Regions from separate parts of the Pseudalkalibacillus sp. R45 genome, predicted to be linked through region 2. Evidence: a T-box and tRNA genes for the amino acid it is inferred to sense, from the RefSeq annotation. Region 2 holds a T-box; the other holds one or more tRNA genes.
The links. A T-box is a leader RNA that pairs with one kind of tRNA and senses whether it is charged. The one in region 2 lies ahead of ileS (isoleucine--tRNA ligase), so its partner is inferred to be a tRNA-Ile.
Positions count from the first base shown of each region.

Region 1: it has a tRNA-Ile gene. The T-box ahead of ileS (isoleucine--tRNA ligase) is inferred to sense a tRNA for this amino acid. The anticodon was not compared.

Region 1 is NZ_JBQQCL010000007.1:10,247-25,865, reverse strand. Features, by position in the region: gene ACTWQL_RS13280 (DUF4912 domain-containing protein) at 1-245, opposite strand, end outside; gene ACTWQL_RS13275 (hypothetical protein) at 572-775, shown strand; gene ACTWQL_RS13270 (hypothetical protein) at 789-1,274, shown strand; gene phoU (phosphate signaling complex protein PhoU) at 1,416-2,075, opposite strand; gene pstB (phosphate ABC transporter ATP-binding protein PstB) at 2,089-2,862, opposite strand; gene pstA (phosphate ABC transporter permease PstA) at 2,944-3,828, opposite strand; gene pstC (phosphate ABC transporter permease subunit PstC) at 3,831-4,763, opposite strand; gene ACTWQL_RS13245 (PstS family phosphate ABC transporter substrate-binding protein) at 4,908-5,861, opposite strand; gene ACTWQL_RS13240 (peptidoglycan D,D-transpeptidase FtsI family protein) at 6,171-8,225, opposite strand; gene ACTWQL_RS13235 (MFS transporter) at 8,333-9,595, opposite strand; gene ACTWQL_RS13230 (superoxide dismutase) at 10,230-10,841, opposite strand; tRNA gene ACTWQL_RS13225 (tRNA-Phe) at 11,162-11,237, opposite strand; tRNA gene ACTWQL_RS13220 (tRNA-Met) at 11,434-11,510, opposite strand; tRNA gene ACTWQL_RS13215 (tRNA-Ser) at 11,698-11,790, opposite strand; tRNA gene ACTWQL_RS13210 (tRNA-Ile) at 11,801-11,877, opposite strand; tRNA gene ACTWQL_RS13205 (tRNA-His) at 11,908-11,983, opposite strand; tRNA gene ACTWQL_RS13200 (tRNA-Met) at 12,001-12,077, opposite strand; tRNA gene ACTWQL_RS13195 (tRNA-Asn) at 12,079-12,153, opposite strand; gene ACTWQL_RS13190 (DUF456 domain-containing protein) at 12,288-12,770, opposite strand; gene ACTWQL_RS13185 (Na/Pi cotransporter family protein) at 12,772-14,403, opposite strand; gene ACTWQL_RS13180 (DUF1189 domain-containing protein) at 14,617-15,399, shown strand; gene ACTWQL_RS13175 (DUF1002 domain-containing protein) at 15,452-15,619, opposite strand, start outside.
Region 2 is NZ_JBQQCL010000004.1:224,647-240,265, reverse strand. Features, by position in the region: gene ftsZ (cell division protein FtsZ) at 1-50, shown strand, start outside; gene ectA (diaminobutyrate acetyltransferase) at 697-1,206, shown strand; gene ectB (diaminobutyrate--2-oxoglutarate transaminase) at 1,259-2,542, shown strand; gene ACTWQL_RS10430 (ectoine synthase) at 2,572-2,958, shown strand; gene spoIIGA (sigma-E processing peptidase SpoIIGA) at 3,409-4,332, shown strand; gene sigE (RNA polymerase sporulation sigma factor SigE) at 4,364-5,083, shown strand; gene sigG (RNA polymerase sporulation sigma factor SigG) at 5,761-6,543, shown strand; gene ACTWQL_RS10410 (YlmC/YmxH family sporulation protein) at 6,786-7,073, shown strand; gene pgeF (peptidoglycan editing factor PgeF) at 7,177-8,001, shown strand; gene ACTWQL_RS10400 (YggS family pyridoxal phosphate-dependent enzyme) at 8,020-8,697, shown strand; gene ACTWQL_RS10395 (cell division protein SepF) at 8,710-9,138, shown strand; gene ACTWQL_RS10390 (YggT family protein) at 9,164-9,418, shown strand; gene ACTWQL_RS10385 (YlmH family RNA-binding protein) at 9,428-10,207, shown strand; gene ACTWQL_RS10380 (DivIVA domain-containing protein) at 10,276-10,800, shown strand; T-box leader at 10,843-11,065, shown strand; gene ileS (isoleucine--tRNA ligase) at 11,338-14,100, shown strand; gene ACTWQL_RS10370 (TraR/DksA C4-type zinc finger protein) at 14,581-15,258, shown strand; gene lspA (signal peptidase II) at 15,378-15,619, shown strand, end outside.

The sequences.
Region 1 (15,619 bases), on a different contig from region 2:
TAGAGGGATTCTGGTCCCTGAGGCAAAAGGACAATGCGATCCAATTCATATGAAGAGGGGATGTTCCATGTTGGAGGAACTTGTCGAGACTCATATTCCATTTCTTTTTTATTTTCAGACATGTTTTGTTGTGATTGTAATTTTCGCAAACGGTATTGGACCTTTCCAACAGTACTGTCCATTTCTTTTGCGATTTGTTTGATGGTATATCCCTTTTTCTTCAAGGCTAAAATTTCTTCCACCATGTTTGCCTCCTACCACAGCTTTTATTATCGTTTTCAACATCGTATCACCGCTTGTAAACCGCATCAATAAACGTAAAATGTAGAATTTTGCGGTTCCTAATCGTATCAATTTCTAAGGGGTATTATTTTATTTTTGTAAACGCATGCATAACACATTCCGCCATTTTCTCCTCTTTTTAGTTCTCCATCTAATCTAAATCCTGAAATTTTCGGTTGAAATTGTCGAATTTTAATAGGAATTTAGGATTAGATTTCATAAAAGTGCTACCCCCTCGACAAAGTCTGTGATATAAAAGTAAGTGAGATCATTTTTTAGGGGGAGCAGGATGGAATTCACAATATTGGCACTATTGGTTACCGGAATCGTTTTAATCATTCTATCGTTCTTCAAGCAGAACAAAACTCAACAAATTGAAACCCAGCTTGAGAATGTTTCGATCCAACTTATGAAAGAACTGTACCAAGTTAATAAGAAAGTCAAGGTACTGGAAGAAGAAATGATGATTACAGACAAAAGAGAGATCAAATAAAGGAGTCTTCAGCATGTTTAATAGTGGTTTAAGAGGTTTTGGTGCTGGACTCATAGCTGCATCCGGCATCCTGGCAGTGGTACATTTCTTTGGATCAGATAATATCGACTCTGAAGCAAAGGCAGAATCGAGTGAAGAAATTACATATGAAGAAGTGAACGAATATCTTGAAAATGAGGGTCTTGTAGCAGTCGATCAAGCAAAGTTGGATCAACTGGAAGGCAAGCAAAATACTGATGATAAAAATTCATCAGAAGAACCGAAAGAAGAAGAACCTGAAGAAGCACCTGTTATCAAAACAACAGTAGTGATTTCAAAAGGAACTTCCACTGGTCAGGTAACAGACTATCTAGAAAGTCAAAAAATCATAAAGAGCAGCGATGAGCTGTTAAAATATCTCCGTGCCAACAACATGGAAAATAAAGTGCGGTTCGGAAATTATGAAGTTAACAGCACGATGACACTAGCTGAAATCGCAAAAGTAATCACTTCGCCATAAGGCAAAGGACTGACCACTAAAAGGCCAGTCCTTTTTGTTTATATTCCACTTAAAGAAAGTATAAAATACTTTCTTCAGTATAAGTGCAACTAAGTCTCAGCCTTCGCTAAGGCTTGGCTTTGCCAAGTTTTCTTTATTTATCTATTCATTCAAATCGTAATGTTTTCCTTTTACAAGGTATACGATGCTTTCAGCAATATTTGTTGCATGGTCTGCAGTACGCTCGATGTAACGGCAGACGAAGCTCAGCTGGATGATCTGATTCGTTGAATCTGGATATTGCTTCATCATACCAAGAATCTCCTGGATCAACTCACCATACTTCTCATCTACATAATCATCTTTATCTGCCATTTTCTTCGCAAGAACGATATCTTCGTCCTCATAAGCTTGAATTGCCTCAGTCAGCATTGTCTTAGCTGTTTCAGCCAAAGCTGGAATGTCCTCTAAAGGTTTGATCAATTCTTCTTTTCCTATACGGATGACTGATTTTGCAATATTTACAGCAAAGTCTGCAATCCGCTCAACATCGGAAGAGATTTTAATTGATACGATGATGCGGCGCAGATCACTTGCTACAGGGGCTTGCTTCGCAATCAGAAGAATCGCCTTATCATTGATTTCTTCTTCTAGATCATTAATACGATAGTCATTATCGATAATACGCAGTGCCTTGTCGACATCTTGATTTTTCAAAGCATCGATTGCTTCCTCCAGGGCATTCTCTGCAAGTTGCCCTAATTCGACCAACATTTCTCTTAATTCGTCCAGTTGAGTTTGGAAACTTTCCCTCACAACCATTCTTTACACTCCCCTATCCGAAACGACCAGTGATATAGTCTTCGGTTCTTTTATCTTCTGGATTTGAAAATAATGCATCTGTATCTGAGAATTCAACAACTTCACCGTTCAAGAAAAAGGCTGTCTTATCTGAAATCCTTGCTGCTTGCTGCATGTTGTGTGTAACGATGACGATACTGTAATCTTTCTTCAACTCTTGTACCAATTCCTCTACTTTCAATGTTGAAATCGGGTCTAGGGCAGATGTAGGTTCGTCCATCAAGATGACATCCGGTTCAATCGCTAGACAACGTGCAATACAGATACGCTGCTGTTGACCACCAGAAAGACCATACGCATTTTCATTCAGACGGTCCTTGACTTCATCCCAGATTGCAGCACCACGCAAACTTTTCTCTACAATCTGATCAAGAACTTTCTTGTTACGGATTCCATGGATACGAGGTCCATAAGCGATATTATCATAAATGGATTTCGGGAATGGGTTCGGCTTCTGGAAAACCATCCCCACCTGGGTCCGCAATTCTTCTACCCGGTATTTAGGTTCAAAAATATTCTTTTCACGATATTTGATTGCTCCGGATATTTTGACAATCGGAACCATTTCAACCATTCGATTCAGTGTTTTGATGAATGTAGACTTACCGCAGCCAGACGGACCAATGATTGCAGTCACTTCATTTTCAGGTATAGAGAGGTTGATTTCTTTTAATGCATGGTCATCACCATACCAGAGATTCAAATCTTTCGTTTCAAAAACAATTTTTTTATTTAAATTTGAAGACATAGATGTATGTTTTTTCTGCGAATGTCGGGCATTCTTTTTTTCTTCCACAGTAATACTCGCCATAGTTCAATACCTCCGATATTATAATCTTCTTTGAAATTTATTCCGAATGATGATTGCGATCGAATTCATTACAAATAAGAGCATCAGCAATACAACAATTGCTCCTGCAGCCAGGTTCGCGTATTCGTCAACAAGAGCAGAATCGACCGTCCAATAATAAATCTGCAGTGGCATAACAGTGAATTTATCAAAAATACTATCCGGAAAAGGAATAAGCAATGCTGGTATTCCTAATACAACAAGAGGGGCTGTCTCTCCTATGGCTCGTGATAAGGATAAGATTATTCCTGTTAAAATTCCCGGAAGTGATGCTGGTAAAACAACATTTTTTACTGTTTGCCATTTGGTCGCGCCCATTCCATAAGAGGCTTCCCTTAAATATTGCGGGACAGCACGAATCGATTCCTGGCTTGCCACCACGACGATTGGAAGAACCAAGAGTGACATCGTCAGTCCTCCTGCAAGGATCACACTTCCTAAATCAAAACCTTTTACAAATACAGTAAGACCCAATAAACCGAACACGATCGAAGGAACTCCAGCCAAATTCGCAATATTGGTTTGTATGAGTGATTGAATACGTCCTTTTTTGGCGTATTCTTCTAAATAGATTGCGGTTCCGACGCCAAGGAACATGGTTAACGGGGCAACCACTAACATTAACCAGAAAGAACCTAACAGTGGTCCCATCACCCCAGCATTTTCAGCGAAGGTTGACAATTTACCGGTTAAAAACTGCAAATCGATCGCTTGAATCCCTTGTGAAAACACTCGATAAATTAAAACAACCAGTACAACAAGACCGAACATTGTTGAAAGGAAGAACAACGATTTAAATAATTTATTAGTAGCAAGTCGGAAGTTCATTCTATTCTGTACTTGCTTCGTGTCAACATATTTCATAATCAATATTCCTCCCTGAACCTACGAGAAATATACTGTGCAATCAAGTTCATGATTAACGTGAATACAAACAACGTCATAGCAACAGCATATAAACTGTAGTATAGAGTTGAACCTGCTGGTGCTTCTCCACCCGTAACCTCTACGATATAAGCTGTCATCGTCTGCATAGACTGGGTGATATCAAACGTGAAGTTTTTTGAACTTCCGCTCGCAATCGTTACGATCATCGTCTCCCCAATCGCACGGGAAATGGCGAGGACGAATGATGCAACGATACCGGAGATAGCAGCTGGGATTACGATTTTCATTGTAACCTCAAGTCTGGTAGCTCCCAACGCTAATGCACCTTGTCTCATTTCAGTTGGTACAGAGCTCATTGCATCTTCAGATAAAGATGCTACCATCGGTATGATCATCACACCCATGACAATCCCAGGACTAAGGATATTTGTAGGCTCTAATCCAGGAATAATTGATCTTAATAAAGGTGTAACAAATGTGAATGCAAAGAAACCATATACGATTGTTGGAATCCCCGCTAGAATTTCCAACAACGGTTTTAATGTTCTTCTCACTTTATCTGAAGCATATTCACTCAAGAATACGGCGGTCATCAAGCCGATTGGTATAGCGACACACATCGCAATGACTGTTGATATGAGTGTTCCAGTCAATAATGGCAAGACACCGAATTGAGCATCTGCCCCTAAAGGTTTCAATTTCGTACCAGTAAAGAAATCAAGAAACGGAACTTCTTTAAAAAAAGCGATCGTTTCAACCAATAAAGTAGAAAGTATGCCTATGGTAGTAAGAATGGATATGATTGCAATTGATAATAACATTTTCGGAATAAGCTTTTCCCAAATTCTCGTAAAACTCATTGACTGTCGATTTTCTTTGATCATTTCGTTAATATTTAATTTCTTTTCCATTTCGGACCCCTTTCACTCTGAACATCTCTCTGATCATCTCTATATAACAGGGACTTTAACTGATTGTAAAAAACAATCCAAGAAGATGAGAAGTACAATCGACCCCTCATCTTCAAAGATTCTCCAATATTAAGTGATAGAAATTTATTTTTTCAATTTCTTAAGTTCTTCAACTGACTTCTTATACTCTTCATCACTTAATGGAGCAAATCCAGTTTCTTTGGCGGTTTTTCCAGCATTTTCCATTGCGTAGATTGCAAAATCCAATACTTGTGGCTTTTCTTTAGCCATATCTTCATTCAAGTATGTGAATACTGGACGTGTGAACGGACCATATGGGCCATCCTCCTTGATTGTTTTTATCGAAGGTTCGACAGGTCCTTCACCAAAGTCGATTTTTACTGCCTTTACTTTGTCGCTGTTACTTTCATAGTAACCATAACCAAAGTATGCAATTGCATTTTTATCTTTTGATACCATATCAACAAGAGTGGAGTATTCTTGTTGAAGACTAACATCATCTCTTAAAGGTTTTTCACCAAGGATTTCTTCGTAGAAGAACTCATACGTTCCATGATTTTCATTCGGTCCGTAAGCTTTGATTGGTTGATCAGGAAAATCACTACGGACATCGGACCATTTCTTTTTGTTTCCACTAGCAAGGAAAATATCGATTACTTCTTCTTCTGTCAAATCATCGATCCAGTCGTTCTCTTTATTAACTACGATGGTGATTCCATCTAATGCAAGCTTCAATTCTTTATAGTTGACTCCAGCCTTCTCAGCTTGAGCTACTTCTTCTTCTTTAATTTTACGGGAGGCATTACTCAAGTCTGTTCCGCCGCCTTTAGCCAAGAACTTTTTAAATCCAGCACTTGAACCGGCTCTTCCTACTTCTACAGAAACGTTTTCTTGTTCATTAACCATATAATTTTCAGCTAATTTAGCCATCAATGGATATACTGTTCCAGATCCATCGACAACAACGCTTCCTTCCATTTCACTGCCGCTCCCTTCGCCTCCGTTTCCGCAAGCTGTAGCAACGACAAGCAATGCTGCAATCATCATGAAGAATGAGCTTTTTTTGAATGCTTTCATTTTTGAAATCCCCCTGTTTTTGTATTATGGGTAAGGTTTTTTAAGAAAAAAGTATGATTTCTCATAAAACCCTTGGGCATTTGCCCTACATTGCCTATACTAGCTGGGACTTATTAAGCATGTTTAAATGGATTGTTAAGGTTTTGTAAAGATGTGTCGGAATGTGTATATTTTATAGAACAAGTGCTTTTGACACAGGAGTGTCGCAAATTTCGCTAAAAATCACTAGAAGCGGTTAACAGAGCAATAAAAAGGATTGCTCTATACATACCGTTGTTCTCAGTATGTTGAGCAATCCTTATTTTTGAATTATTGTTGTTGATTCGATTGTTCTTCAGAGGGGTTATCCTCTGGTTTTTCAATCAGATTTTCCTTGTGCCCTTCTTGCTTTATCTCAAAATAAGCATCTAAGATCTGTCTGCCTATTTTGTTATTGATGCCTCCATCTTCGGCATATGGACTGACAACGACGAAAGCGACTTCTGGATTATCATAGGGGGCATATCCGACTAGAGATAGTAGGTAAGAGTCTCCATCGTATTGTGCGGTCCCTGTTTTCCCTGCAGCTTTATATCCTTCTGTATTTTTAAAGTAGGAGCTTGCAGTCCCTTTAGGAGTATTCATGACCATATATAGACCCTGCTGAACCCTTTCAATCCATTTTTGTTTATAATCGACTCGGTTCAATATTTTAGGTTGAAATTCATAAACCGTATCCCCTGGTTGATCGGAGCTTGCAGTTGGTTTGTTTATCTCTTTCAATAGGTGCGGCTGCATCCTGTAGCCTCCATTAGCTATGGTAGAGATATACTGGACCATTTGCATAGGTGTATAGGTATCGAATTGCCCAATACCCATATCCATCAAGTTACCTAGAGCCTGTGCTCCTCCGTTGTAACCATCATCCTCATACGGAAGATCAATTCCAGTTGGCACCCCAAGTCCGAATTGGTTGAAGTTATAGCGCATCGTATTGAAAGCTTTCGTACGATTATTAAATCCCCTTTTATTTTCGTAATCGTACCCTGCAATTCTCATTGCGATACGGAACATATAAACGTTAGAAGACTGTTGTAGTGCTTCAACATCATTTACATATCCCATATTCCGATATGATTTCTTGATAGGTGTACCCGGAAGTTTTAATGGTGTATCATACAAGACTGTTCCAGGTTGGATCACACCAGTTTTATATCCAGTTAAAACTGTAGCAGCTTTAACTGTGGAACCCATTGGATATTGATTGTATACATTTCCGAAAGGGGCATCTTTGAACTTGCCATCTTCTAAAACCTTACCTACCATCGAGTAAATTTCACCCGTTTGAGGGTTGGCCATTACAACGTATGAACTGTTCAATCGATTATTGGATGTATATTTGTTTCGAGCTTCGAGAATTTCTTTTTCAACAATTTCTTCGACTTTATTCTGAAGCTCCATATCAATCGTCAGCGTGATATCATGACCTCGAGACCCTGTATCTTCACTAGGTTTGCCCACCGGATTCCCAGATTTATCTGTCATGTAGTGTATTTTTGTCTTCGTACCCTTTAGTACGGATTCATATTGTTCTTCAAGAAAACTGGTCCCAACCAAGTCGTTACGATCATTTCCTTCTAACACATACCCATCTATTAACTCACTAGGGATTTGACCTACCTTACCAAAAATCGATTTAAGGGTTTGATCATACGGATAGTCTCTTTGAGCATCAGGCTTGATATCGATTGTTCCATTGAAATCATTAAGATGTTCACTGATTACGGCGATTTCTTTCTGAGGAACATCTACCTTGACACGTTGAGGTGTAAGCGCATATCCTCTGATCATTTCTCGCCAGATTGCAGCGATTTCCTCTTCCTCATCTGTAAGATTCAATTGATCAGTTTTTAGACGATCAATAACGAGACGATACTGTTCTTTATCATCCAATTCATCCATTTCTTTCTTCGTCAATAACTTTTCATATATCTTTATAGAGTCTGCTTTATAGGAAAGATAGAAATCTTTTTTATCCCGTTCTGTTAATTTTCCTGTATCCTTATCGATATATTTAGATAATTTTTTTGCTATCTCATATATTTCATCTGGTTTCATATTATTTGTCCGTGTGAACGTGATCGAAAACACAGATTTATTATCTACTACTACCCGTCCGTATCGATCATACATCTTCCCCCGTGGTGCATCCAGTTTTGCAGTAACATTCTCTTGCCTTTCTGCTTCGGCTTTGAAAGAATCACCGTGTACGATCTGTACTACACCTAACCTTAATATTAAGGCAGTAAACAATAAAAAAACAGCTAAAAACAATATGTTCAAGCGAAAAGGAACGTGGCTTCTCTTTTTCTTCTTCGCCTCCATGTCCTCTCTCCTTTAATATGTAAAATAGACACCTGGATAAGGTGCCTTTATATGGCATTAATCGCCATTATATTGTATCGCAGTTCTATATTAAAAAAAAGAATAACTTATACATTTGAACCGTTTTCGTTCGATAGTACGACCGTTTCCTCTGGCACAGGAGCCAATCTGATTTTCCGGACACAGAAATAGATGAGCGTATGGCCGATTCCGATGATCGGCAGTAAATATGGTATGCTTTTTTGCTCATCAAACAATGTAATTGCTAGGATGAATAACACGATTGAAGTTATCCTTCCGTAATTTAGGTAAAGCTCTCGAACAACGATATACTCGATACGCATTTCTCTGGCGTTCCAGCTTCTACCTATCACATCATATGTCAAAGATACATACGGTACAAGGAGTATTGGATACGCAATTGATATGATCACACCATATGTCAACAGCTTCGCGAAAGTCAATTCGAATACGATCAAAATTAATGCAGCATACAAGATGATTCCGCCTACCAATATTGCCTTTTTTCGTTGCGCTGCCTTTATATAACGGGTAGCTACATAATAAGCTATAAAAGATACAGCAGAGTTGATCAACCCATACGTACCCAAGGCCAGTTCGCTGTTCGTGGCAATGAATACCCAAACAACGATTACAAAAATGAAGGTCCCTTCCCGTAACCCTTGAAAAAAATGAGCGTACAATATCCGATTCCAGTTCGGATTTCTTTTACGTTCTTTGATGATCCTTACGAATGAGAAGATTCCTTTTGCTGTTCGTCGATTCAGCATGAAACTCATTATGACTGCAGCAAAAAACAGGATCAGCGAGATCGCAAAGATGGTTTTATAACCGATCATTTTATCCATTTTTGTAATGATCCAACCGGCTAGAAACGGTCCAACCATTCCGGCAAAGGATGTAAGAAGCCCTAAAAATCCATTAAAAAAATCTCGTGTATCAGGCTCTGTAATTTCGAAAGTCAGAACATTGAACGCAAGCCAATAAAACCCCATCCCAATCCCGAGTAAACCGCCAAGAAGAACGAGAAATTGTTCGGCCTGTGCGCCTAACAACAAGACGGTTAAGTAAAATATCGATAAACTGATAACTCCTAAACGCAATACAACGACACGATCGATCCGCTTAGCTAACCGTCCAGCAAATATGAATGTGATGGGCTGGAATATAACAATGGATAAATTGTAAATCGCAATATCGATGAATTCACCCGATTGTTTCCATAAGAAAACATTGACGAATGTATTGGATAAAGCGATGCTCAGGGCATATAATCCTCCGATGATTAATAGGAACATCAGGTCTTTTGTTACTTCAATGTTTCCGATCATTTTTTGCAATGCCTTCATAAGAAACGACTCCCCTTTACTCACAACCCTAGTTTTCCTTAAACCGATCACGTTATTCTCATTTAAGCATTTGGGTTAAAACGGAAAAGCAACGTGTATTCGGTTGAATCACTGGTAAAAATGAGTGAAAAGGAGTGAAGAAAAATATACGAATTTTTGATTTTCGATTCCAATGGTCATAGTCATATACATCTACCGAAATTATTTGAGGAAATAATAAGACACTACAGTAAAAAGATAAATTGTGATTGGTACACACAACAATCAGCGCACGAAGTTGTGTACCAGGTCGGAAATGAAACAATTGTGGTTTTCGATAACGGAAGTCAATGTGTAGTAACCTCAAATGAGGATTATGAGGATGGGAATGGATTGTTGGATTCCGTCATTGAAGGGTGCTTGAAGAAAAATCAACAGATCAAATTCGTTCATTTGTCTAATTTAAATTTGGTTGTATTCGCAAACTTTTTTACTCTTGAAAGTCGTTGATTTCCGCTCCAGGATGCTCGCTAATCAACTTGCACAAGGTGAGTTTTTAAAAATGACTCAAAAGCAACAATCTTTCAGAAAAGTGCCTTAAATTTAAACACCCCGTCTGGTTTTATCCAGAACGGGGTGCTTTTTTAACGTAAATTTACTTAGCTTCTTGGTAACGTTTTTCAACTTCGTCCCAGTTAACAACATTCCAGAATGCTGAAATGTAGTCTGGACGACGGTTTTGATAGTTAAGGTAGTAAGCATGCTCCCAGACATCAAGACCAAGAACTGGAGTTTTTCCATCCATTAAAGGAGTGTCCTGATTTGGAGTGCTTGTTACTTCAAGCTCACCGTTATTTACGACTAGCCATGCCCAGCCTGATCCAAAACGACCAGCTGCTGCAGCTGCAAATTCTTCTTGGAACTTATCGAAGCTTCCGAATTTAGAATTGATCGCATCCGATACTTCGCCTTTAGGAGCTCCCCCACCGTTCGGGCTTAACATTTGCCAGAACATTGTGTGGTTGGCATGTCCTCCACCATTGTTACGTACAGCTGTACGAATGTTTTCTGGTACAGCGTCCAAGTTGCTGACAAGAGCATTGATACCTTTGTCTTGAAGATCTGCATGTTCTTCAAGTGCAGCATTCAGCTTAGTAACGTAAGTGTTGTGGTGTTTACCGTGGTGGATTTTCATTGTTTCTTCATCGATGTGTGGTTCCAAAGCATTGAACTCATAAGGTAGTGCAGGTAGTTCGTGTTTTGCCAATTGAATCTCCTCCTTTAAATAATATGTAGTCCCAAGCACGATTACTGTGCCTTTATATTTACAATATCAAAATTACCGAGTGGATTCAATTTTAAAACACTGTTTAGGATGGGATTGGCTATTTCAACGTCAAAAACCATTTTGGGCGAGACTTTTTGGGGCAGTAATTTTCAAAAACTACAAAAATCAGAGAAAAATTTCAAAAATTTGAAATTAACGACAAAAATGAAGGAGAGAACTGTAAAAACAAATAAATAACTACATAAATACAAAAATAACTACAAAAGTAAAAAACTCCTTAATTACAAGAAGTTTAAAGATGGTGGCTCGAGACGGAATCGAACCGCCGACACGAGGATTTTCAGTCCTCTGCTCTACCGACTGAGCTATCGAGCCATATGTAATTCGTTGAAAGTAGGTTATATTTCGACGTGGTACAATGAACTTAAATTGGTTGCACCCCTTCGGGTACTCCATATGTTCATTGAAAGTTTGATTAATCGACGTTGTGCAATGAACTTAATTTGGTTGCACCACAGGCACCACGTTCTAAAACTAACATAGGTGATTACTCGACGTAGTGAGTTTTAATTGGTTGCGGGGATAGGATTTGAACCTACGACCTTCGGGTTATGAGCCCGACGAGCTACCAGACTGCTCCACCCCGCGACGATAGTATATGGACGATGTTTGTCCAAAATGATGCTGAAGTATGAAAACGTTATTCCTACCTGTCCCTTCCTCTACTAGCTTATGCTAACGATGCTAGCTGCGTCGGGACAACTCATCGCTTATTCATGAAGCATCGTACGTTGCTCCACCTCGCGACGATAAAAGTTATGATATGAAATAAAAATGGAGGAGGTAGAGGGATTCGAACCCCCGCGGGCTGTTACACCCCTGGCGGTTTTCAAGACCGCTCCCTTCAGCCAGACTTGGGTATACCTCCGTTGGATAAGTGGTGGACCCTGTAGGACTCGAACCTACGACCAATCGGTTATGAGCCGACTGCTCTGACCAACTGAGCTAAGGGTCCAAAGATTATGTACTTTTATAGATGGGTTGATGGGGCGGCTGATGGGAATCGAACCCACGAATGCCGGAACCACAATCCGGTGCGTTAACCACTTCGCCACAACCGCCATGCGAATTTATTAAATGGTAGCGGCGGAGGGGATCGAACCCCCGACCTCACGGGTATGAACCGTACGCTCTAGCCAGCTGAGCTACACCGCCATGGCTCCACAGGCAGGACTCGAACCTGCGACCGATCGGTTAACAGCCGATAGCTCTACCACTGAGCTACTGTGGAATAATAATTTAACGACAAGATTTAGAATAACATTTCCCAACCTGTTTGTCAATGTTTTTTTAACGTTCTCCAAGTAAAGCAAAACAGGGACAAGAAATAATATATCATGTTCTTCCCCTGTATGCAATACGAAATTATAAGACTCGGAATAAGAAATAGATGACCATACCGAGTTGGATGATAAACTTAACTGTTGTACCCCCGATAAATCCTAATAAAGAGCCAATACCCACACGAATCGCTTGTTTTAAATCACCCTTTTGATGAATCAGCTCTCCGGCGATCGCACCGACAAACGGACCGATCAGAATCCCTATTATAGGAATGATGAATGGTCCGACGATAATACCGATCGTACTTCCCCAAATCGCGTGCTTACTACCGCCCCTCTTCTTTACGCCAAAATAGTTACTTGCATAATCAGTGGCATATAAAAGAAGAACAAGTATTCCTTGAATGATCCAAAACCACAATCCTAAAGGTTCAAAACTGAACATCCACCCATAGACAAGAAAACCAGCAATAAGAAAAAGAGAGGCCGGTAAAACCGGATAAATTAGTCCAATGAATGAAAGGACAAATAAAGCTCCGATTACCAGCCAAGCAATGATCGTCATGCTATTGATCTTCTCCTAATACATACTCAGCAATATTCACTGCATGGTCTCCAATACGTTCAAGGTTACTGATGATATCAACGAAGACGATACCAGCAGCTCCACTGCATTTACCTTCATTCAAGCGTAAAATATGCTGCTTACGCAATGTTCTTTCCATTTTATCGATTGCATCTTCCATTTTGACAACTTTACGAGCTTTTTCCTTATCGTTTTCTTCAATCGCATGGAATGCTTCATCGATTGTTGACATCGTCAATTGGAACATTTCCTCTAAATCAACTTTAGCTTTATCAGAGATGACAACTTTATGGGTCAATTGGTATTCAACTAATTCAATGATGTTTTCCATATGGTCTCCGATTCGCTCAATATCACGTACAGAGTCCATTAGAATTGAATGTTGTTCAGAATCATGAGCAGATAACGTATACGATGATAGTTTAACTAGATACTCTGTAATACGTTGATCTAAATTATTGATTGCTTCTTCATATTGATACGCTTTTTCAGCGTTCTTTTTATGATTTGAATTTAGATATTCGAACGATTCAGTCAATCCGTTCTTGGCATACTCCGCCATTCGCATGACTTCCATCTTCGCTTGTCCTAAAGCAACGGCAGGAGAACGCTCTAAGAAGATCGGATCGAGATGTTTCGCCTTATATTCAATGACACCGTCATCTCCAGGGACGAGCTTCGTAACGATATAAGCTAATACTCCTATGAACCAGACTTGAATCAATGTATTCAAGATATTAAATGATCCATGGGCAAAGGCAATTTGCATTTTAGGTTCAAGGTCCAACGAACTTGTCAGAAATTCAACATAAGCTGTAAATGGAACAATCAATAGTAGAAAAACAGTTGTTCCTAATAAGTTGAAGATAACATGGGTCAAAGCTGCCCTTCTCGCTGCCACACTTGCACCAATGGCTGCAAGAACCGCTGTAATCGTTGTCCCGATATTATCCCCAAATAAAACAGGTAGAGCTGCATCCAACTCTAATGACCCTTGTGAATACAATTCTTGAAGGATACCAATGGTTGCACTGGAACTTTGAACGATTACTGTAAATAAAGTACCGATCACTACGCCAAGAACTCCATTTTCACTCATGTCTACTGTCAAGTCCTGGAATGATTGAAGACCTCGTAAAGGCTTCATTCCATCACCCATCAGTTCAAGTCCGTAGAATAAAGCACCAAACCCAAAGATGATTTGTCCATAATTCCTTAACTTTTTAGAACTGAAAAAGAATATGATCAAGGTACCTACAGCGATGATTGGTAACGCATATGCTCCTATATCAATACCGATGATGAAAGCTGTCACCGTTGTACCGATATTCGCACCCATAATAACGCCGATTGCCTGGCGGAGGGTCATGAAACCTGCATTGACTAGTCCAACCGTCAATACTGTCGTACCGGAACTTGATTGAATCAAAATTGTAACGATAATACCAGCAAGTACACCCATGAAAGGATTTGATGTAAAGCGATCAAGGATATCCCTTAAACGATCACCTGCAGAGTTTTGAAGTCCTTCTCCCATGTACTTGATACCGAACAAGAAGATACCAAGTCCACCAAGAAATTCAAATATCAATTTCTGAATATCTAAATCCAAGTTTTTTCAACTCCTACGCATATATTCGACATAATTTGCCCCATTCATTATTAACTAACTTCGTTTTGTTTGTAAAGTCTTTTAAGGGTATTTAATTATTTTGTAAAACAATACACTATAACAATGGCATTTTTTCCCTTAGTGGCATTTTTTATCTTGTCCGTACAGTTCAGTAAAGATACAATGATTTTAGAGAATAAAAGGGGGAACACAATGAATATATTCAAACAGTTTTTAATGAGCTTGTACTCACCTAAAACAGTGGCCATGTTCCGTTTTCAAAAAATCGGCAAGACGATCGGTTTTGTTTTTGTATTGATGTTAATCAGTTTCATATTTGTAGGGACGAATATTGCTTTATCGATCACCAATGTTGTCAATGAATTCGAAAGCGCTCTTGAAGAAGATATCCCTTCCTTTCAATTTCGAGATGGGCAATTGACATCCGATATTTCTAAACCAATCATCCGTCAGGACGGAAAACAAACTTTCATTTTTGATACCACTGGAGAGACGACAAGAGATGACCTTGATCAATATTCGGATGTCGTAGCAATTTTAGACGATCGTCTCATTGTTGTTTCTGCAGGCCAGGCAGACACATTCGACTATGGGATGATGCAGGATGTCAGTTTTCAAAAAAGTGATATCGTCAATTTCTTGGATTCAGCTAATACTTTATTACCCTTAATCATCAGTGTGATAATCCTTGTTTCTTATATTTTCATGACTGCACTAAAGTTTATTGGGATTACGGTCCTTGCACTGATCGGGTTGATTCTCAAAAATACGATGAAAAGAAAGCTTTCATACGGACAATTATGGATTCTCTCTGCTTATACAGTGACTCTTCCAACAATCTTTTTTGCGATTACAGAAGCTTTAAACATCGTCATCCCAGGGCAATTCTTACTTTATTGGGTTGTCGCGATCTTTTTCCTGTCACAAGTCATTAAATTTGTACCATTACCTAAGACAACAGAAAATGAACGATAGAGCTTACACACCAAAAGAGGATGACAACATGTCACCCTCTTTTTTTAACACATTATTTGAATAGGTTTTTCAATGCTTCAATCAATTGAATCAGGAAATCAAGAATTGTTTTGATGAATCCCTGCGTCTCTTCTTTATTAAGAAATTCACTTAGGTTGTTCCGCACATTTTCAAGATTATTTTTCACTTGGTCCCAATCAATGTTCATATCTTTCATCTT
Region 2 (15,619 bases):
ATACGTTGGATATCCCTGCATTCCTAAGAAATCGAAACCGTCGTCGCTAAATTTTTATAACATGAAGCTGTCTCCAATATTGGGGACAGCTTTTTTACATTTAAAGAAAGTATTTTATACTTTCTTTAAGTGCAAGAGCAACAAAGTTTGCTAAAACAGCCTTTATTAAAAAGGGAAAATGGAGGTGCGTCTAGCAAAAAACTAACAAAATTAAGAAAGGAGTGATTTTTTGACGCAAAAAATCAATTTTACTCACCAAAAATCGAAAAACTCGAAGTGATACTAAGAAAATCTACACCCATACCTCCTGGAATAGCAAAAGCTGAAAGCCAGTTGTCAAAAAGCAAGGCTGGAGTGAAGGGTGAAAGGTCACTTGACTTTCGCTTCTTAACAACTTAAATACCAAAGTAAGACTTTAACTTTACTTTATTAATACAGACATAGTTAAATGATTTCTCATGTTAAGCTTGTGTCCTTCCATCCCCACTTACTTCCTTTCCGTAAGAATGTCTGAAATATCTACCAATCCACAGAATAACTTTATATAGCACACCTTACTATCGCTCAGGGCGATTCAGTGGTATTAACCGGTGTTATTAGCAATTAAAATGGTTTGATGATTATACCTGGTACTTATAATATAAGCACATGCCCGATTTTCAAAATAGCCAGAAAGGAGAATGAATTACAATTGATATGATCACTGAAACCGTTCAAACTTTAGATGAAATTATCTTTTCGAAACCTGCATTAGAAGATGGGAAATCAATGTGGCAAATCGTCAACGATACAAGTCTTGATCAAAACTCATCATATAAGTATATCATGATGAGTGAGTTCTTTTCAGAGACGTGCGTCGTTGCAAAGATAAATGATCAAACAGTAGGGTTCGTCACAGCGTTCATACCGCCAGAGCAACCTGAGGTAGTATTCGTCTGGCAAATAGGTGTAGATCCGAATGAGAGAGGAAAAGGAATTGCATCGAAAATGCTTACCGAATTGATCAACCGACCGATTTGTAACGACGTTCGTTACCTGGAAGCTACAGTAACACCATCTAATCAAGCATCTAGATCTTTATTTGAAGGTTTTGCACGTCATCAAGACACTGAATGCGAAATAACTGAACGTTTCGCGGATGATCTCTTCCCTTCTGATGACCATGAATCGGAGCTTAATTTCCGAATCGGTCCTTTTAAACGATGACCATTAATCACAGCAAATACTTATACCAATTGGAATCAAGGAGGAATGTAAGATGGATAATAATAGTACAGATTTGAAACTTTTTGAGGAATTGGAATCTGAAGTTCGCAGCTATTGTAGAAGCTTCCCTGTTGTTTTCGATAAAGCAAAAGGATATAAATTGTGGGACGAAAACGGTAAAGAATACATTGATTTCTTTTCTGGTGCCGGTGCCTTGAATTACGGTCATAACGATGAAAAAATGAAATCGGCGTTGATCGAATACATTACTGGAGATGGGATCACCCATTCTCTTGATATGGCTTCTGTAGCCAAAAGGAATTTTATCCAGAAATTCAAAGATACCATATTAGAGCCTAGAGGCTATGATTATAAAATGATGTTCCCTGGTCCTACGGGGACCAATACAGTAGAAAGCGCACTGAAATTAGCAAGGAAAGTAACCGGACGTACTGATATTATCAGTTTCACAAATGGGTTTCATGGAATGACGATCGGTTCTTTGTCTGTAACCGGAAATGCTGTCAAACGGAAAGGGGCAGGAATCCCATTACAAAACACGGTGACTATGCCATTTGACAGCTTTGTGGATAACGGTACTGATAGCTTGGATTATTTGGAGCGGTTCCTGGAGGATAACGGAAGTGGAGTAGAAACTCCGGCTGCAATGATCTTTGAAACTGTTCAAGGTGAAGGTGGAATCAATGCAGCCAGCTACGAATGGATGAAAAGGATTGAAGAGATCTGTAGGAAATGGGATATTCTTTTAATCATTGATGATGTTCAAGCAGGTGTAGGCAGGACAGGGACCTTCTTCAGCTTCGAACCTGCTGGCATAAAGCCAGATATCGTCTGTATGTCAAAATCTCTAAGTGGTTATGGTTTACCGCTTGCAATTACGCTGATTCGTCCAGATCTCGATATTTGGACACCCGGTGAACACAACGGTACGTTCCGAGGGTTTAACCATGCCTTCATAACTGCAACAGCTGCCCTTGATTATTGGGAAGATGAAACCTTCGAGAAAAAGATTCAAGAAAAAGCAAGGACAGTTCAAGAATTCCTGATCAACCTTACGGATAAATATCCTGAAATCGAAGGAGAAGTATGCGGAAGAGGATTGATGATCGGAGTAGAAACAAAGAAAGAAGGTCTCTCTGAGGAAATTGCTGCAGAAGCATTCAAACGTGGGTTGATTATGGAAACCTCTGGACCAAATGATGAAGTGTTTAAACTCTTCCCACCGATCAATATTGATATGGAAGGATTGGAAAAAGGGTTTGAAATCATAGAAGCAAGTGTAAGGCATCTTGTAAAAGAACCAGTACACAATTAAGGAGTAGATAGAGCTAAGGAGGCAGATTCATGAAAGTCGTCAAACTAGAAGATGTAATCAATTCTGAACATTCCATTGAGGGTGGAAACTGGGTAAGCAGAAGATTGATTTTGAAAGATGATAACATGGGCTATTCTGTCCATGATACAGTCATCAAAGCGGGTACTGAAACGCATATTTGGTATCAAAACCATTTGGAATCTGTTTATTGTATAGAAGGAGAAGGGGAAGTAGTAACACTGAAAGATAATAAAGTGTGGCCGATTGAGAAAGACACCCTTTATGCCCTGGATGAAAATGACGAACATCTCCTTCGGGCAAAGACAAACATGAGGATGGTTTGTGTTTTCAATCCTCCGATCACCGGTAAGGAAATACACGATGAAAATGGCGTCTATCCGGTATTAGAAGATTGATGTCATGAAAGTGAACACCCCTTGGACTAACTCTCCAAGGGGTGTTTTTTAATTTGACTTAAAGAATGGATAAATATCTTGTTCAGTTCAATATCAACCGATTTACAAAAATAACGGACACCAGGAACCTTATTTTGTGTAAAATCATAAAAATCAGCTGTTATATGTACAAATAGCGTCTCTGATGTCCGTTAACCTGTAACCTGTACCACTGCAGAGTCTCGCTTAGCTCTTTGTTCCCCTTAGGAGTGTCGTGAATTTCGCTTAAAGGGATTTTCTTTTCTGCTATCCTTACTGCTGATAAGGGTTCTAGTTGGACTATAGATCCAACCGACAAAAACTCCTTAAATCTTTCAAAATTAATCGCTTGCCCCCCACATAAACCGACAGACAATCTTATTCCCCTTACGCTATACTAAGTGCACAGTTCTACAGAGAAAGGAGCACCCAATGGCAATATATCTGGATGTCATTTGGTTTCTGAATTTCTGTATCGATTTTCTGCTATTGTGGTTGACTTCGGTGATCCTTAAAAGGGAAGTCTCAAAGAAAAGGTTGGCCGTAGGTGCATTTTTAGGTTCTTTATATGTATTGTTTTTATTTTTAGACACCGCAATTATCTATCATCCAATCATCAAGTTTTTCTATTCCGTCTTCATCATCATCACCACATTCGGTTACAAGCGCTTTGGTTATTTTGTACAAGGCTTATTCATGTTCTATTTTTCAACATTCATTACAGGGGGTGGCATTTTAGGACTTCATTACTTTTTACAGACTGATGCCAAAATCGTGAACGGAGTTGTCAAGACACAATCGTCAGGAATGGGGGATCCCATCAGTTGGTTATTCGTCATTTTAATGGTTCCAATCATGCTCTATTTCACAAAAAAAAGAGTCGACCATATCGAGGTCAGAAAACTTCGCTATGATCAAGTTATGAATTTCGAACTGAAAATAGACTCTCTCACCTTAAAAGGAGTCGGGCTTTTAGATAGCGGGAACCAGTTGCATGATCCAATATCGAAACAACCTGTCATGATAGTGGATATGACTGTTTTTGCCGATCAGATTCCGTCGGCAGTCATCAACCATGCAAAAAGCCTTGACTCGATAGGTGAATTGGTAGATGAACCGAATCCCTGGCAAGATCGAATGCGCATCATTCCTTATAGAGCTGTCGGAAGCGCAAATCAATTTCTTACAGGATTCAAGGCGGATTCTATTGGAATTTGGGATAATGGTGAAAAATATGAAACATCAAATGTCATTGTCGGACTATCCTTTACAAATATCTCGGGAGAAGGAGAGTATAACGCAATTCTTCATCCGAAGATGTTATCAAATGCAAAAGTGACATCAACCGCATCATAAATATCGATTAATTAACGGGGGAGGATATTGAATGGGGAAGCTGAAACTGCGACTTACGTTGTTCTGGTACAAACTCTTGATCAAATTGGGTGTGAAGACGGAAGAAATCTACTACATAGGCGGAAACGAAGCCCTTCCATCACCCCTATCGAAAGATGAAGAAGCCTTATTACTGAAAAAGCTGCCAAAGGGTGACAAGGCAGCACGAGCAGTATTGATTGAAAGGAATCTGCGTCTAGTCGTTTATATTGCGAGAAAATTCGAGAACACAGGGATCAACATCGAGGATCTGATCAGTATCGGTACGATCGGATTGATAAAAGCTGTGAATACCTTCAATCCTGAAAAGAAAATCAAACTCGCAACGTACGCTTCAAGATGCATCGAGAATGAGATATTAATGTACTTGCGACGTAATAACAAGACACGTTCTGAAGTTTCATTTGATGAACCTTTGAATGTCGATTGGGATGGTAATGAATTATTGCTCTCTGATGTCTTGGGGACAGAAGAAGATATCATCACAAGGGATATCGAAGCAAATGTAGATCGTAAGTTGTTGGTCAAAGCCCTTTACACCTTGTCACCAAGAGAAAAGCAAATCATGGAGTTAAGATTCGGTCTTGCGGGTGGAGAAGAGAAAACCCAAAAGGATGTAGCGGATTTGTTAGGAATTTCGCAATCATATATATCCAGATTGGAGAAACGTATCATAAAAAGGCTGCAAAAAGAATTCAATAAGATGATGTGAAAATAAGAAGGTTCTTTTCTAAAAGATTGTTGTTTTTGAGTCATTTTTAAAAAAACATCTTGTGCAAGTTGATTGGAGAGCAAGTTGCGAGACTCCTCGAAAATGAAAATCGCATTTTCTTCGTGCGATGGAACGTTGCCGAAGCTTTCCTTGTCCTGCGGGATCAGCGTGCCTACTACCTGAATAATCTCCTCGCAAGGCATGCGACGAGGAAGCTCGCTTCGACAGGACTTTCTTGTAGACGCAGGAGCACAAATGCTTCCTAGAAAAGGAGACTCCTGAGGTCGCAAGGCAACGAGTGGGCTCACCGCACGCCCCGCGGAAAGCGAGAATCCTGGAACGGAAATCAACGACTTTTAAAGAAAACTTGGCGAGACCAAGCCTTTTGTAGGTCGAGCCTTAGTTGCCCTTATACTGAAGAAAGTATTTTATACTTTCTTTAAGTGCAAGAGCAACAAAGTTTGCGAAAACAGCCAAAAAGAAAGAACTTATCGATGTCACCGGTAAGTTCTTTCTTTTTGGCTGTTAAAATTCTAAAAAAAAGATAACCCTTGTAATGACAATCATTTGTAGAGAATACATCGAATTGCGGATCGATAATTTTTAAGCTTGTGCATAAATTTTCCTCCTCAGGAGATACTTTAATTTGACAGTAACTCCCAATTGGAGGGGAAGATATGACACGAAATAAGGTAGAAATTTGTGGAGTAGATACATCTAAGCTTCCAGTTTTGAAAAACCCTGAAATGAGAGTTTTATTCAAAGAAATGCAGAATGGAGATTTGTCAGCAAGAGAAAAACTTGTGAATGGGAATCTAAGGTTGGTCCTTAGTGTAATCCAACGATTCAACAATCGGGGAGAATATGTCGATGACTTATTTCAAGTCGGTTGTATCGGCTTGATGAAATCAATCGATAATTTCGATTTAGGTCAAAATGTCAAATTCTCAACCTATGCGGTACCGATGATCATCGGTGAAATTAGAAGGTACTTACGTGACAACAATCCGATACGTGTTTCGAGATCCTTGCGTGATATCGCTTATAAAGCTTTACAAGTCCGTGATAAGATTGTCAGTAAGGAATCCCGCGAGCCGAACCCGACGGAAATTGCCCGTGAACTAGGAGTTACAAAAGAAGAAGTCGTTTTTGCCCTCGATGCGATTCAAGATCCTGTTTCATTGTTTGAACCGATCTATAATGACGGTGGCGAACCGATCTATGTCATGGATCAGATCAGTGATGACAAACAGAAAGATTATCAGTGGATTGAGGAAATTGCACTGCGCGAAGCGATGACGAGATTGAATCAAAGGGAAAAGTTGATTTTGACGATGAGGTTTTTCCAGGGTAAAACCCAAATGGAAGTAGCGGACGAAATCGGAATATCTCAAGCACAAGTTTCTCGTCTGGAAAAAGCAGCAATCAACCAAATGAACAAAAGCATCCAAAGTAGTTGAATAGCAAGTGAAGCCGATCATATACAAGTCGGCTTCTTTTTTTGTTCATTTTATATCCACTTGTCATATATTTTATAGAGAAGCGTTGTTTGTACGACATTACGCTGTATATACAAAGGCATTGTTGTAGGAAAAATAGTTGCTTTTTCGAGGAACCATTCTGTATTTGCCAGAGCTTCGCAGATATCACCAATTAAGTTTGACAAAGCACAAATCAAAAACATAAGTCAGGGGCGATTATTGTGATAAAAATTTCCGAGTTCCAGGTCAAGGATGTTGTCAATGTATCGAACGGACGAAAACTTGGTCATATAGCGGACCTTGAAATCAATTTGAATTCCGGAAAAATCGAAGCGATCGTTATCCCGGGGGCAGGGAGGATGATGGGGTTCATGCGTAAAGAAAATGATATCATCATACCGTGGAGGGATATTGTCAAAATTGGAAAAGACGTCATTCTAGTAAGGTTCGAAGACCAATCAGGCAATGAATTGGCTCCGCAAGGCTTCCAACATTCTTCGAAGAATTAAATGAACAACGTATTCTCCAACTATTCAACAACTTGTGATAAAATAAGAAGAGCTAATCATGATATCGACAGCAATACACACGATAATTGTTGGAGGGTTGACAATGTCGGATCCTTTTACACTTGGACATGAGATGTATTACAAAATTAAAGAACTGCGGAATTTCACCACTAATAAGGTGACGGCAGGCTTTTCAACAAGGCATGGCGGAGTGAGTCAAGGACCATTTCAATCTTTGAATTTAGGCTTGCACGTAAAAGATGTAGATCACGACGTCATCGATAACAGAAGGCGTCTGGCGGAAGCTATCGACACTCAGTTGGAGCAGTGGGTGTTTGCTGACCAAGTCCATGGAAGCGACATTTGTAAAGTTGAACAAACTGACAAGGGCAAGGGTTCAAAATCCCTTGAATCGGGAATCATAGGGATGGATGGATTATATACAAGGGAAAGTGGCCTTGTCCTTGCCTTAGCCTACGCCGATTGTGTACCGGTTTTTTTCTTGTCAGAAGAATCCGATATCGTTGGTGTTGCACATGCTGGGTGGAAAGGTTCAGTGAAAGGTATTGCCGCTAAGATGGTTGGAACATGGGTTACTAACGAAGAGGTAGCTGTCGATTCAATCCATGTCTTTGTAGGACCGTCTATTCAGGGATGTTGTTATGAGGTTGACAAGCATGTCATCACTCAAGTTGATGACTCTTTAGATGATGAGGATCCTAGACCTTATACTGCGAAGGGAAATTCTAAGTACCAATTGGATCTTCAACGATTGAATAAACAGCTTCTTATGAAAGCAGGCGTTCCTGAAAAGAATGTTCATTTGACGAAACTTTGCACAAGTTGCAACGTAGACCGATTTTTTTCACATCGAAAAGAGAATGGAACAACTGGAAGAATGTTAGGTTTCATCATGGTGGAGCAATAGGAGGTGCTCAAAGTACGATTGACTATTTCAAATAACTTACAAATGATCAAAGACGACATAGCAGAAGCTTGCCAGAAAACAAATCGAGATCCTGAAAAGGTATCGATCATTGCAGTGACGAAATATGTCAGTGTCGAAACGACTCAAAAAGCGGTTGAAGCTGGAATCAAACATCTTGGTGAGAATCGAGATGGAGGCTTTTTACATAAATATGAACACGTCAGTGGAGATGTCCAATGGCATTTCATAGGTACTCTACAATCCCGTAAAGTCAAATCGATTATTGATCAGGTCGATTATATTCACTCCTTAGACCGTATGTCACTGGTGAAGGAAATCAACAAGAGAACTAACCGCAAGATCAAATGTTTTGCCCAGGTGAATGCTTCAGGGGAAGAGTCGAAGCATGGTTTGGATCCCGAAGAAGTTGTTGCATTCATCAAAAATGTTGCAAAATATGAAAATGTTGAAGTAGTAGGTTTAATGACGATGGCTCCATTCATATCTGATGAAGAAAGGCTGCGGAATATTTTTCGTACGATGCGGGTTCTGAAAGAAGAAGTACAAGCATTAGGCCTTTCCCACGCACCTTGCACTGAGCTATCCATGGGAATGTCAAATGACTATAAGATTGCCGTAGAAGAAGGCGCTACCTTTGTACGTATCGGTACATCGCTAGTTGGAAAAGAATTTTGAGGAGGGCTCTCCATGGGAATTAAATCAAGGTTGAAGAATTTTTTTGCATTTGATGAAGATTTATATGAAGATGAAGTTTATGAGGTTGAACAATCTGAAGGTGAAGAGGTTGAACCGATGAGTCGCTCGCGTCGAGATCAGAAAAGCCAGAATATCGTCAGTTTACAAAGTGTTCAACAACAAGTGAAAGTGGTCCTGATCGAACCGAGGACATACTCGGAGGCACAAGAAATCGCAGATCAGTTAAAAAACAGAAGAGCTGTTGTGATGAATCTACAGAGAATTCCCCTCGATCAGGCGAAACGTATTGTCGATTTTCTCAGTGGCACGGTATATGCCATCGGTGGAGATATACAGAAACTTGGTCCAAACACATTCATGTGTACCCCGGATAATGTAGACGTTTCAGGTGCAATATCTGAAATGACTGGGGAAGAATAGAAGCTTAAAAGGGTGGTAATAGAGAATGCTAGAAGATATCCTAATATTTGCAATTGGAGCTTACCGATGGTTGATTATCATTTATATTTTCATGTCCTGGGTCCCGAACGCGAGAGAATCGTCATTCGGTCAATTTTTAGGATCGATTTGTGAACCATTTCTCTCTCAATTCAGAAAAATCATCCCACCACTTGGAATGATTGATTTGTCCCCGATTGCAGCATTGTTTGCGCTTTTCTTCGCTGAAATCGGTGTCCGTGCATTATTCGATTACCTGTAGGTGTCAGAAATGTCGATATATGATCATTACAGACCAGAAGAACAGCCTTTCATAGATCAAGTATTGGAATGGCGAAAAATCGTACTTGACCAATATCGGGTAAAAGTCACGGATTTCCTGGATCCGCGAGAGCAGCACATTATAAAATCCATTCTTGGATCAAATGATGAAGTCCATTTTCAAATTTGGAAGGGGTACCAAGGTATAGAACGTTCAAGAGCCTTGTTGTACCCCATTTATTATGAACCTCAAGACGAAGATTTTGAAATAGAATGTCTTGAAGCGAATTATCCATCAAAATTCGTTACATTACATCATTCAGATGTTCTCGGTGCTCTAATGAACTTAGGTCTGAAACGGAAGAAGTTCGGTGATATTTTGATGGGTGAATCCAAATTCCAACTCATCATCGCCAGTGAGGTTGCTGATTATGTCCGTTTGAACTTCAATTCGGTAGGGAAGACATCTGTAAGTGCCAAGATCATCTCTCCTGAAAAATTGATCGGAAAACCTGATGAATGGAATACAGCATCGAGCACGGTAAGTTCGTTGAGGTTGGATGTTGTGTTGTCGGAAGTATTTCGTCTATCACGGTCAAAGGTAGTACCTTACATAACGAACAAAAAGGTAAAGTTGAATTGGAAAATCGTCGAGCAACCTTCAAGCATTTTGGAGGAAGGTGATCATCTTTCTGTGCGAGGTTTAGGCCGAGCGAAACTCATTTCTGTTGATGGTAAGAGCAAAAAAGGAAAGTGGAAAGTAACATTTGGTACAAAAAATTCCAAATAAGAGAAGGATTTGTCATTGATTATGTCGAAAATGAAAGAAAGTAAAGACATCGATACGGGGGTGGCGTCATGCCTTTAACACCATTGGATATTCATAATAAAGAGTTTAATCGTGGGTTTCGAGGATATGATGAAGATGAAGTAAACGAATTTTTAGATCAGGTTATCAAAGATTATGAAGGGGTCATTCGTGAAAAGAAAGACCTACAGGAACAGTTAGCGAAAATGGAAGAGAAGCTTTCCTATTTTACGAACATTGAAGAAACACTGAATAAGTCAATCGTCGTTGCACAAGAAACGGGTGAGGAAGTAAAGCGTAACGCAAATAAAGAAGCCCGTTTGATTGTAAAAGAAGCAGAGAAGAATGCTGATCGAATCATTAATGAAGCATTGTCTAAGTCTAGAAAAATAATGCTCGATATTGAAGAATTGAAGAAGCAATCTTCCGTTTATCGTACCCGTTTCCGTATGCTGATAGAAGCACAGCTGGAAATGTTGAAGAACGAAGATTGGGATCATCTGATGCCTCCTGAAGATGAGAATGAACAGCATCAACTTGAGGAATCAGAGTCAGAAAAAGCAAACATAACTTGACGTAGTAATTTTAAATTCGGTATACTTTGATGACAGGAGCATATTCCTACTGAGATGGGGACAGTACAATCAGTTATCTTTCTAAGCGAATCGGGAATGGTGTGAGCCCGATAAAGAGTCTGTAAGGAAAATCACCCCGGAGTTCCGTGCTGAATTTCAGTAAGCACTGGCGTTTCATCCGCGTTAAGGATGCTAAGTGGCTTGTATCAACAATGTACATACAGCTATTAGGGTGGTACCGCGAGTCAACCTTCTCGTCCCTATCTGGGATGAGAAGGTTTTTTTATACTTAATGAAAGTATAAATACTTTCTTCAGTATAAGTGCAACTGTGGCTCAGCCTTCGTTTAAGCGTGTCTTTGCCAAGTTTTTTTTATACTTATGAGAGTATCAACTATTTTCATCAGTTAAAGTGAACGCTTGCTCAGTGATGGAGATTATGAAAAGGCTTTGTTGAACTTCTTTGTTGATTTTAAAGAAATCAACTATCATGATCAAATCTTAAGAAAAAGAACCTTTTGAAAGGCAGGTTGGATATATGAATTACAAAGATACGTTATTAATGCCAAAAACTGATTTCCCGATGCGTGGCGGTCTTCCGAACAAGGAACCGAACATTCAGGAGAACTGGGAAGAACAGAAGATTTATGAAAAAGTGCTAGAGAAAACGAAAGATCAGCCCAAATTCATTTTGCACGACGGACCTCCATATGCTAACGATAATATCCATCTCGGACACGCAGAAAATAAAGTCCTGAAAGATATCATCGTACGATACAAATCAATGAACGGTTTCAACGCACCATATGTTCCTGGTTGGGATACACATGGACTGCCGATCGAAACTGCGCTAGCTAAGAAAAAGAAAGTAGATCGCAAGAAACATACGATCGCTGAATTCCGCAAAATGTGTGCGAAATATGCACTTGAGCAGGTTGAATTGCAAAAAGCACAGTTCAAACGTCTTGGGGTGCGCGGCGATTGGAATAATCCATATATCACGTTGAATAAAGAATACGAAGCCGAACAGATCAAAGTCTTTGGGGAAATGGCAAACAGAGGCTTGATCTATAAAGGGAAAAAACCGGTCTACTGGTCCCCTTCATCTGAATCAGCTTTTGCGGAAGCGGAGATCGAGTATAAGGATAAACGTTCCCCTTCCATTTATGTCGGATTTAAAATCAAGGACGGTAAAGGTGTTGTCGATGAAGATGTATCTGTAATCATCTGGACGACTACCCCTTGGACGATTCCTGCTAACCTGGGTATTGCCGTTCATCCGGATTACAATTATGTTGTCGTTGAAACTGGCGGGGAAAAATATCTCGTCGCAGAAGATCTACTTGACGAATTGGCAGAGGTATTGGAATGGGAGTCTCCAAATGTATTGAAGCAGTTAAAAGGCACGGAGCTTGATCAGGTTGTTGCGCAGCATCCTTTTTATGACCGGGATTCGTTGATGATGCTGAGTGACCATGTTACCACCGATTCAGGTACTGGTTGTGTCCACACTGCTCCAGGACACGGGGAAGATGACTTTAAAGTTGGAAAACGTTACGGACTCGGCATCCTTTGCCCTGTCGATGATAAAGGGGTTATGACTGAAGAAGCACCAGGCTTTGAGGGAATGTTCTACGATGATGCCAATAAACCGATTACAGAGAAGTTACAGGTGTCTGGCGCATTACTGAAATTAGAATTCATCACACACTCCTATCCACATGACTGGAGAACGAAGAAACCGATCATTTTCAGAGTGACTGACCAATGGTTTGCTTCTATTGATAAAATCAAGGACCAGATCCTTTCAGAAATCAAGGACGTCAAATGGTATCCTCATTGGGGCGAAACAAGACTACACAATATGGTGAAGGATCGCGATGATTGGTGTATTTCGCGACAAAGAGCGTGGGGAGTACCGATTCCGGTCTTTTATGGAGAAGATGGAGAACCGATCATTACACCGGAAACAATCGAACATGTTTCCAACCTGTTCCGCGAACATGGCTCTAATGTGTGGTTCGAATGGGATGCAAAGGATCTTCTTCCTGAAGGCTTCGAATCAGAGCATAGTCCGAATGGTGAATTTACGAAAGAGACGGATATCATGGATGTCTGGTTCGATTCCGGCTCTTCCCATCAAAGTGTTTTAAATGAACGTGCTGAATTACAACGCCCTGCTGACGTATACCTTGAAGGTACAGACCAATATCGAGGTTGGTTCAATTCTTCCTTATCAACAAGTGTTGCCGTCACAGGTAAATCACCATACAAAACGATCATCACGCATGGTTTCGTACTCGATGGTGAAGGAAAAAAAATGAGTAAATCTCTCGGGAATGTCATCGATCCGATGAAAGTTATGAAGCAGCTTGGAGCAGACATCATCCGTCTTTGGGTTTCTTCAGTCGATTACCAAGCAGACGTACGTGTTTCGGATGATATCCTTAAACAAGTATCAGAAGTTTATCGTAAAATCCGTAATACGCTCCGCTTCATGCTCGGAAACTTGAATGGATTCGACCCAGCGAAGCATCGTGTAGCATATGAAGATATGAACGAACTTGATCAATACATGCTGGTCAAAATGAATCAGCTGGTAGAACGAGTGAAGGATGCATATGATGATTATCAATTCTCATCTGTATATAATGCGATCCATAACTTCTGTACGATCGAATTGAGCTCTTTCTATCTTGACTTGGCGAAGGATACGTTGTATATCGAAGCTGAGGATGATCATAAACGTCGTTCAATGCAGACTGTCTTGTATGACAGTGTTGTCGCTCTTACACAACTTGTCACGCCGATCATCCCTCATACAGCAGATGAAGTGTGGCAGTACATCCCAGGGGAAAAGGAAGAAAGCGTACAGCTTACGATGATTCCTGAAGCCAACAAGTATCAGAATGCTGAGGAAATGTTGAAGAAATGGGATCAAATGCTGGATATCCGTGATGAAGTATTGAAAGCATTAGAAAATGCACGTAACAAAAAAGAAATCGGTAAGTCACTTGCAGCATCCATCGAGCTCTACCCGAATGCAAAAGCAAAAGAGCTATTGATCAATGCGGGTGATCTGGATAAATTCTTCATCGTATCACATGCAGCTGTAGCAGGAGATAAAGGTCAAGCTCCTGAACATGCTGATGTATATGATCTGTTAGGGGTTGTTGTAAAAGCAGCAGAAGGAGAAACTTGTGAACGCTGCTGGACTGTAACGCCGACTGTCGGTCAAAATGAAGAACATCCTGCCCTTTGTGCACGCTGTGCCACTGTGGTTACAGAGAATTATCAATAAAAAGAATGATGGCCAGCTCTGATTTAAAATAAGAGCAGGCTTTCTTTTTTTGTTGGTAAAATCACGCCTTTTCAGCGGTTGATCCGCAAGTTTAAGTGTACTCTAAGGATCCTTTTCTGAGTGCTTGATCTTGTTTCTTCTCTCCACATCAGACCCTTAGAACCGCCTTTTGAGTGCTTGATCTTGTTTCTTCTCTCCTCCTCACACCCTCAGAACCGCCTTCTGAATGCTTGATCTTAAGTTCTTTCTCGCTATCGCACCCTCAGAACTCGTAAAAGTGCTTCATGAAGGCTTCATAAGACGCTTTGAATAAAAAAAAGGGTTGTAAGTACTTCATAAAGGTTTTATAAGACACTTAGAACGCAAAAATGGGTTGTAAGTGCTCTATGAAGGATCCACCATTTAATGCAAACTTCCTGTTGTAAAATGTAAGACTCTGGTCAAACTATAATTACTATGCAATAGGAAGGAAGTTTCGTCATGAAATATGAACATCTGAAAAGACAACTCGAACAAAGGAAACAAGAGATATTGCATGAATTTGAACAGAATGACCATTACGGTTTAAATCGTGGCTTTGCCAGTGATACTTCATCAGGCGAGCTTTCTCAATATGACAACCACCCAGCTGACTCGGGTACGGAACTTTTTGAGCGTGAAAAAGACATCGCATTGAACGGGCATCTGAAGGAAGAACTGTCGGATATCGAGTACTCATTGAATCAGATGGAAGAAGGGACATATGGAATTTGTGAAGCGACTGGAAAAGAGATCCCTATGGAAAGACTAGAAGCACTTCCTACTTCAAGGACAGTTAAAGATGCTTCGCCCAACCAGGAGATATCCAAAGACAGACCGGTTGAAGAAGAGGCACTTACTGAAATGGAAGACAAGTATTATTCAGAGCATGATGATAATGAATTCAACCAGCCCAATGTTTATTACGAAGTCGCCTCCTTCAACGAGAATAGCATGACATATGAAGGCTCTTCGATTGTAGATGAAGAAGACAATACCGAGTATGTGGAAGAATATGAACAATTCGTTTCAACAGATATCGAAGGCTACAGAGGGGCTGATAACGTGAATTTTGAACGTAATGTGGAATACGATGAATTCATAAACGAACAGGATCAATTAGAGGATGAACAGCCTTAAGCTGAAGGCTGTTCTTTTTTCAATCTTCAAATGATGAAGGTTGACATATAAGAAATCTCGTTGTGAAAGCACCTTCGATATGCTAAAATTTAACGGGTAGAAACGAAGGTGGGGTAAACATGCGCTATTATGCTCTAGCGATTTTTGTATTGATAGTTGATCAAATTACGAAATGGCTCATTGTCACAAGGATGGAGTTGGGGGAACAAATTACGATCATCAATGAGTTCTTCTATCTGCATTCGCATCGGAACCGGGGAGCGGCTTTCGGTATATTACAAGGACAGATGTGGCTCTTTATCATCGTCACAATCATCGTCATCATAGCTGTAATCTATTATCTACATACTGAAGCAAAAGG